Regions from separate parts of the uncultured Rummeliibacillus sp. genome, predicted to be linked through region 2. Evidence: predicted binding sites of a transcription regulator. Region 2 holds the regulator's gene; the other holds the start of a gene.
The links. Region 2 encodes Rex, which represses fermentation and respiration genes when NADH is low (regulators of the CRP and FNR family bind a similar motif). Its sites were predicted from a motif close to TTGTGAAATATTTCACAA; they were not measured.

Region 1 (3,432 bases), on a different contig from region 2:
ATATCTTTAGATACGATTTTGAAGGATATTCAACGACAAATTAGTTAGAGAATGATGGATTAACTCTAAAAAAAAACCGATTTCCTAATGGAAATCGGTTTTTGATATGTTGCGGCTTAGTATGCTAAACCGTATAATGCTTTGATGTGTGATAAGTAACGGATGTTACTTGCTTCTTTCATCAATGATGCTGGTAAACCTTTAAGTTCAGTGTTATTTGCACCTACTGTTGCGACACCGTCTTTACGTCCTAGTGAAGCTAGAGTACCAGAGTTTACTGCACTAAATACTTTCATAGGTTGACCTTTAAGTTGAGCGAATAGGTTATAACCTGCAGTTTCACCCATTTGCCATGCAACTTGAGCTGTTGGTGCATATAATGGACGAGCACCTTCTTCAGGAATTAATACTGAAGAATCCCCAACTACAAATACGTCAGCGTGAGATGTAGATTGTAAGTATTCGTTGATTGTAGCTTTACCACGGTTTACTTCTAAACCAGATTCAGCAACTACAGGAAGTGCAGCTACGCCACCAGTCCAAACAAATGTATTTGCTTCGATTACTTGGCCGTCTTTAAGAGAGATTTTGTTACCATCTACAGCTGTTACAGGTAGACCTGTTAAGAATTCTACACCACGTTTTGCAAGTGATTCAGTTGCACGTTCGATAAGTGTATCTGGTAAAACTGGTAGAATTTTTGGACCAGCTTCTACTAATTTAACATTAAATTCGTTGAAATCTACACCGTATTTTGCTGCAACTTTTGGCATGTTGTCGATGATTTCACCAACAAGTTCAATACCTGTTAAACCGCCACCGCCGATTACAATTGTACCGTCTGCAGGGTCTTTTGTTTCAGCATATGCTTTAATTTTTGACTCAATATGTGCATTGATATGATTAGCATCGTTAACAGATTTAAGTACCATACTGTTTTCTTCTAGTCCTGGGATACCAAAGTATCCAGTTTGGCTTCCTAGAGCTACTACAAGGACATCATAAGATAGAGATGATCCATCATCTAATTTAACAAATTTGTTATCTGGTGAGATTTCTGTAACTTTTGCAATTTTAAGATCAATTTCTTTCCCTTTGAAGATTTTTTCTAGAGGGAATGCTACAGCTTGTTCTTTAATAGTTCCACCAGCTAAACGGTGTAACTCAGTAATAATTTGGTGAGTTGGGAATTGGTTGACAACAGTAACTTCTGCATCTTCTTTTGTTGCATACTTGCGGAAAGTTAAAGCAGTTAATACACCACCGTAACCAGCGCCTAAAATGATGATTTTTTTTGACATAGTTAAGCCTCCATAATCAGTAATGATGTAATGACTATTTTAAATTTTTATGTTCTTCGTTCACTTGAAGAAAAGCATTCGCAAAACGGAATAATTGTTGTACTTGTGGTTCTTTTAGTAATCGAAGCATACCAAACAGACCAATTGTTTCAGTACTTTCTTCAGCGCGATCTTTTGCTTCAATTGCAGTAGCAGCTAAGTTTTTAGCTGAATTTACAACTGGAGTTGCAATTTCTCCTACAGCACCGACGATATCATTTTTTAACACTTCATCAGTTGATAATGATTGTGCTAAATCATAAATTTTAGTTAAAGTTGTCATCATTTCAGTTAACTTAGGTAGTTCGTTAACTAGAGCTGTAATAGATTCTTGTACCTCAGGTTTTAATAATTGATCCAATACATCAAGTTTTTCTTGGCTTACAGCTGGTTTTTCAGCTTGTAATTGATTAGTCACTTCTGACATATCCAATTCTCCTTTGCAATAACTTTTTACTTACTTCTTTTCAAATACACATAATCACAAGAAGCGATCTTTAACCGTCATCAGAAATACAATAGTTTGAAATTTTAATCTTGTTAGACTAAATTTATTCGATATTGCACTTTTTTATAGTGTTTTTCGACAAAACTATTGCCCCTTCGACGATAAAACTTTTACTTCTATCCTATAATCAGTGGGTTAAAAACACTTTTATAGTCTACAAATGAATAATACACCTTTCTTTTGAGAGAATCCATTGTTTCTTGTGAAAAAATACACAAACATCTGAATAGATTAGTTTTCAAACATAGTCATTCGAATATTTGTTCGATTCCGTCAGTGATCACATTAAAATAAACTATAAATTTTCAATAAATATCATATCAAAAAAATAAATTATTTAATAGTATTTATGTGGAAAATGATTTACTAGACTTAAAGATTCTGAAGTAATTCTTCAATCACCGAAAGCCTGTAAATACTAGTTTCACCGATTCACTGAGCATATCATTTGCACACCTAATATTTCTGATTCTCTATTGTTATAATTCATTTAAAGGATGCAAATCGAATTATTTTAGCATAATTATCACTAGAATATCTAACAAATATAGTGTTGTCTTTTTCACGATTCTCTATTCTTTAAAATGGATTATTCGAAATATTTTATCCACCAATGTATAAAACGCATTGAGAAATAACAGTATAAAAGGCTGGATTTTGGATTCTCGCTTCTTCACTAATTTGAAGTTCCATTTGAAAAACGTCATCTACTAAAGATGCTTTCCATTTTGCAATCACTCTGTCATCTTCTTCAAAAGTGGACCAATCTTCCATTTCTTTATGTATTTTCATCACAAAGTCATTGTTAGTAATCACTAAATCAGGTATTAAACGTTGCCACCCATCATATCCAATTGTATATTTTTCTTTCGTTTTTTCATCTATAGCTTCGAAGTGGATCTTGCCCTTCCTAGAAATCTTTTTACATGTAAAAAGAGGCTGTTGATCCTTGTCGTATGCTTTATAAGTCAAGAAGTATTTATTTTCTAAAAGACGATCTAATGCTTGTTTCACACGATTACCATAATCTCTTTGACAAGTAAAAAGTGCTTGTTCTTGCTCATTACGAACTGTGAATGCTTGCGTATCGTTGATCGTATTTGGATGTGTATATAAATAGCGTTTCATAAGGAACTCCTATCACTGAAATCTTTTCTATTAAAAACTATATACATTATAGAAGGACAAGTCCATTTTTTTAACAACAAAAGAATATAGAACAAAAAATTTTAGATAATAAAAAATCCGAATCAAAATGTGAAATTCTATTTACAGTTTCACATTTGTTCGGATTTTCTTTTTAAGGGGTTTAACTTTTAATTAATATACCGTTGTAATATTTAGTTTTGTGTTCCGTTCCGGACGGCGCTTTCCGCGGGCTTGGCTTCAATCTCCTCGTCAAAAACCGTGTGCTCCTGCATCGCTTCGCTAGCTTCGTCGCAGGACATTGAATTGGCTTCCTCGAAATTACACCGCACGAAGAAAATGTGAAAACATTTTCGAGGATCGCCATCCTCCACTTCACACATACTATTCTATATGATAATCGTCAATGCAAAATCTTATTCTTTCAAAGAGAGACTC
Region 2 (3,432 bases):
TCATTTCCACTTTGTCGATTTATATCAAAAGTAAAAGTTGCAGATTTTTCATCGCCATCAGGTGCATCCATCCACTCTGTTTTTTCAAGAACTTTGCGTCGGCTTTGAGCTAACTTTGTTGTTGAGGCACGCGCAAGGTTTTTTTGGATAAAAGTCTCAAGCTTTGCCTTTTCTCCTTGTTGTTTTTCATAGAGCTTACGATCACGTTCATAGTTCTTTGCCTTTTCACTTAGATAATCACTATAATTACCAGTGAATTTTGTGACGTGATGACGAGAGACTTCATATACAATTGAAACAACTTGATCTAAGAAATATCGGTCATGAGATACAATAAGAATAGCGCCATCATAATTTTTTAAGAAGTTTTCTAACCAGCTTAATGTTTCGATATCTAGATGGTTTGTAGGTTCATCGAGAATTAATAATTCAGGCTTACTTATTAGTAACTTAGCGAGAGCAAGTCGCGTCCTTTGCCCACCTGATAAGGAAGAAATCTTCTGATCATAGCTGTCAGGATAGAATTGCATACCGTGAAGAATAGATCTTGTATCAGCTTCGTATTGGTAACCACCTTGCTCTTTAAAATCATGTTGGAGTTGGTCGTATTCAGCCATTATTTTAGAGTAGGAATCTGCGTCTTCAAAAATTGAAGGCTCAGCCATTTTCTGCTCTAATTTTCTAAGTTTTTGTTCTTGCTTTTTTAATGGTTCGAAAATTGTCATCATTTCTTCCCAAATAGTAAGGGGAGATTCAAGGCCTGCATGTTGATCTAAGTAACCTAGTCGAATATCTTTTGGCATAATAATATCGCCGGAATCATAAGAAAGCTTTCCGGCAATTATTTTTAATAGTGTGGATTTACCTGCACCATTACGACCAACTAGTGCTACGCGATCCCGGTGCTGCACTTCGAGTTTAACGCCGCTTAAAATCTCATCGGCAATATATGATTTATATAATTGATTGACCTGTAATACGATCATATTAGACACCTCAGTTCAATTCTAGTTTAATGGAAGATACATATGTGTGCAACGAGAATAGCTTTACAGATAGCCAATCCTCATGTACTATTGAATGGATTTCGAATTGATTGTAGGAGGAAAAATTGTGAAAGCTTCAAACAAAATACCACAAGCTACTACAAAAAGACTTCCTCTTTACTATCGCTTCATCCTAAACTTTGCTGAAGCAGGACAAGTAAGAATTTCTTCTAAAGAACTAAGTGAAGCAATGAAAATTGATTCGGCAACCATTCGTCGTGATTTTTCATACTTTGGGGCTCTCGGTAAAAAAGGATACGGATATGATGTTCAATATTTACTAGATGTTTTTAGACAGGTATTAGACCAAGATGAACGAATGAATGTAGCGATAATAGGGGTAGGGAATCTCGGTAGTGCTTTGCTAAAATATAACTTTCAGAAGAGCCATAATATGAAAATTGTTGTGGCATTTGATACGAGTGGTACACCGGAAGGGAAATATATTAATGATATTCCGGTTTATCCACCAGATCTATTAGAAGAGAAATTTGCAGAATATAATGTGGAATTACCAATTTTAACTGTACCAGCTCGTTCAGCACAATTTATGACAGATAGGTTAGTAGCAATAGGGGTGAAGGGAATATTGAATTTTACTCCAGTTAGATTAAGTGTGCCGGACTATGTTAGAGTACATACTATTGACCTTACAATTGAATTGCAAACTTTAAGCTATTTTATGCGTAATGATAAGTAGTGACGTAAAATATTCACAAATAGGGTACTAGTATAAATGGTAAAAAATATAATTTTGGGTTAAAATAAAGTCATATTATGAGGAGGTGTCTGTAATGGGAATTGGTGCTGGGAGCGCTATTATCATAGGGATTGTTGCCATACTAATTTTCGGACCGAAGAAACTACCAGAGCTTGGTAAAGCAATGGGATCTACTCTCCGTGAATTTAAAAACGCTACTAAAGGTTTAGCGGATGATGACGAAACAACAAAAAAAGTGTCTGAATCTGCAAAAACTGAAGATAAATAAGTTGGGATGTTAGTTGAATGAATAATACTGAACTAACTGTTGTTGAACATATAGAAGAGTTAAGAAAGCGGCTATATATTGTTGCCGTTTTCTTTGTGGTTGCTGTTATAGGTAGTTTCTTTTTAGCAGAGCCATTAATCCATTTCTTACAATATAGCAGTGAAGCAAAGAAACTACAGCTTCATGCATTTAAAATAACAGATCCTGTTAAAATCTATTTTCAAGTAATATTTATACTGGCTACTGTTATAACATCGCCTATTATCTTATATCAATTTTGGGCTTTTATCAGTCCGGGATTATATGCCAAAGAACGTAGGGCAACATTAAGATATATTCCTTACATTGTACTATTGTTTGTTGGTGGTGTACTGTTCTCATATGAAATTCTATTTCCATATATCATCAATTTTATGGAGAAGATGTCTTCAGAATTAGATGTACAACAAACAATTGGTATCAATGAATATTTCCAATTTTTAATACAGATTACTTTACCTTTCGGGATTGTTTTTGAGTTACCTGTGGTTGTACTATTTTTAACTCGTTTAGGAATTATTACACCACAAATGTTAAGTAAGGTACGTAAGTATGCTTACTTTATCTTGTTAGTTGTAGCTGACTTAATTACACCAACTGATGTTGTATCGCTATTTATCGTAGCGATTCCGTTATGTGTCTTATATGAGATTAGTATAATAATATCTCGTATAGGGTATCGAAAATATTTGAAAGCTGAACAACAACGTCAAATGGATCTTGCAATTAGTTCCATAGAAGAAAATCCTTCTATCAAATAGATAGAAGGATTTTCTTCTTTTCTGGAGAATTATCTAGATTATTGCATTTGTTGAAGTTGTTTTATGAATTCGTTGATCGGTTCTCTATAAAATTGAACGATAGTTATAAATCCATTTAACATCATGTGAGCAATAATAGATGTGATAATTCGTTTTGTCTTATGGTAAAGGAATGCGAATATAAAGCCAGATATTGCATATATTATGATGTGTGGAAAATCTAGGTGAATTATGGCAAAGACAATTGAACTAACTAGGGCAGCAACAAAGAAATTAGTAGTTTGTACGAGTGACCCAAATATAACGCGTCGGAATACAAACTCTTCAAGAACTGGCCCAAAAAAGACAATTGCAATGATTATAATCGGTGCAACATCAGTTATTGATAAAAGACTAGCAGTATTTTCAGAACCTTGTTTAATACCTAAATTACTCTCTATAATAGCACCAATAGACTGCCCAATCATTACCATAAAGAATCCTATAATTCCCCATAGAATAGATATAGGAAGGGAAGCTTTGTTACCTTTATAGATTTTCCAAAAGTTTGAGTCACGTGAAACTAATAGTATGGAAATGATAAGAGCAATACCCATA

Region 1: Q0977_RS02830 (DUF1641 domain-containing protein) is a predicted target of Rex. The motif match lies at 2,049-2,066, and genes of this name have one in related genera.

What each region holds. Positions count from the first base shown of each region.
Region 1 is NZ_CAKQBI010000003.1:5,135-8,566, reverse strand. Features, by position in the region: gene Q0977_RS02840 (FMN-binding glutamate synthase family protein) at 1-48, shown strand, start outside; gene Q0977_RS02835 (NAD(P)/FAD-dependent oxidoreductase) at 117-1,301, opposite strand; gene Q0977_RS02830 (DUF1641 domain-containing protein) at 1,336-1,767, opposite strand; gene Q0977_RS02825 (hypothetical protein) at 2,452-2,976, opposite strand.
Region 2 is NZ_CAKQBI010000021.1:5,099-8,530, forward strand. Features, by position in the region: gene Q0977_RS12710 (ABC-F family ATP-binding cassette domain-containing protein) at 1-986, opposite strand, end outside; gene Q0977_RS12715 (redox-sensing transcriptional repressor Rex) at 1,114-1,746, shown strand; gene tatA (twin-arginine translocase TatA/TatE family subunit) at 1,841-2,035, shown strand; gene tatC (twin-arginine translocase subunit TatC) at 2,053-2,835, shown strand; gene Q0977_RS12730 (CPBP family intramembrane glutamic endopeptidase) at 2,874-3,432, opposite strand, start outside.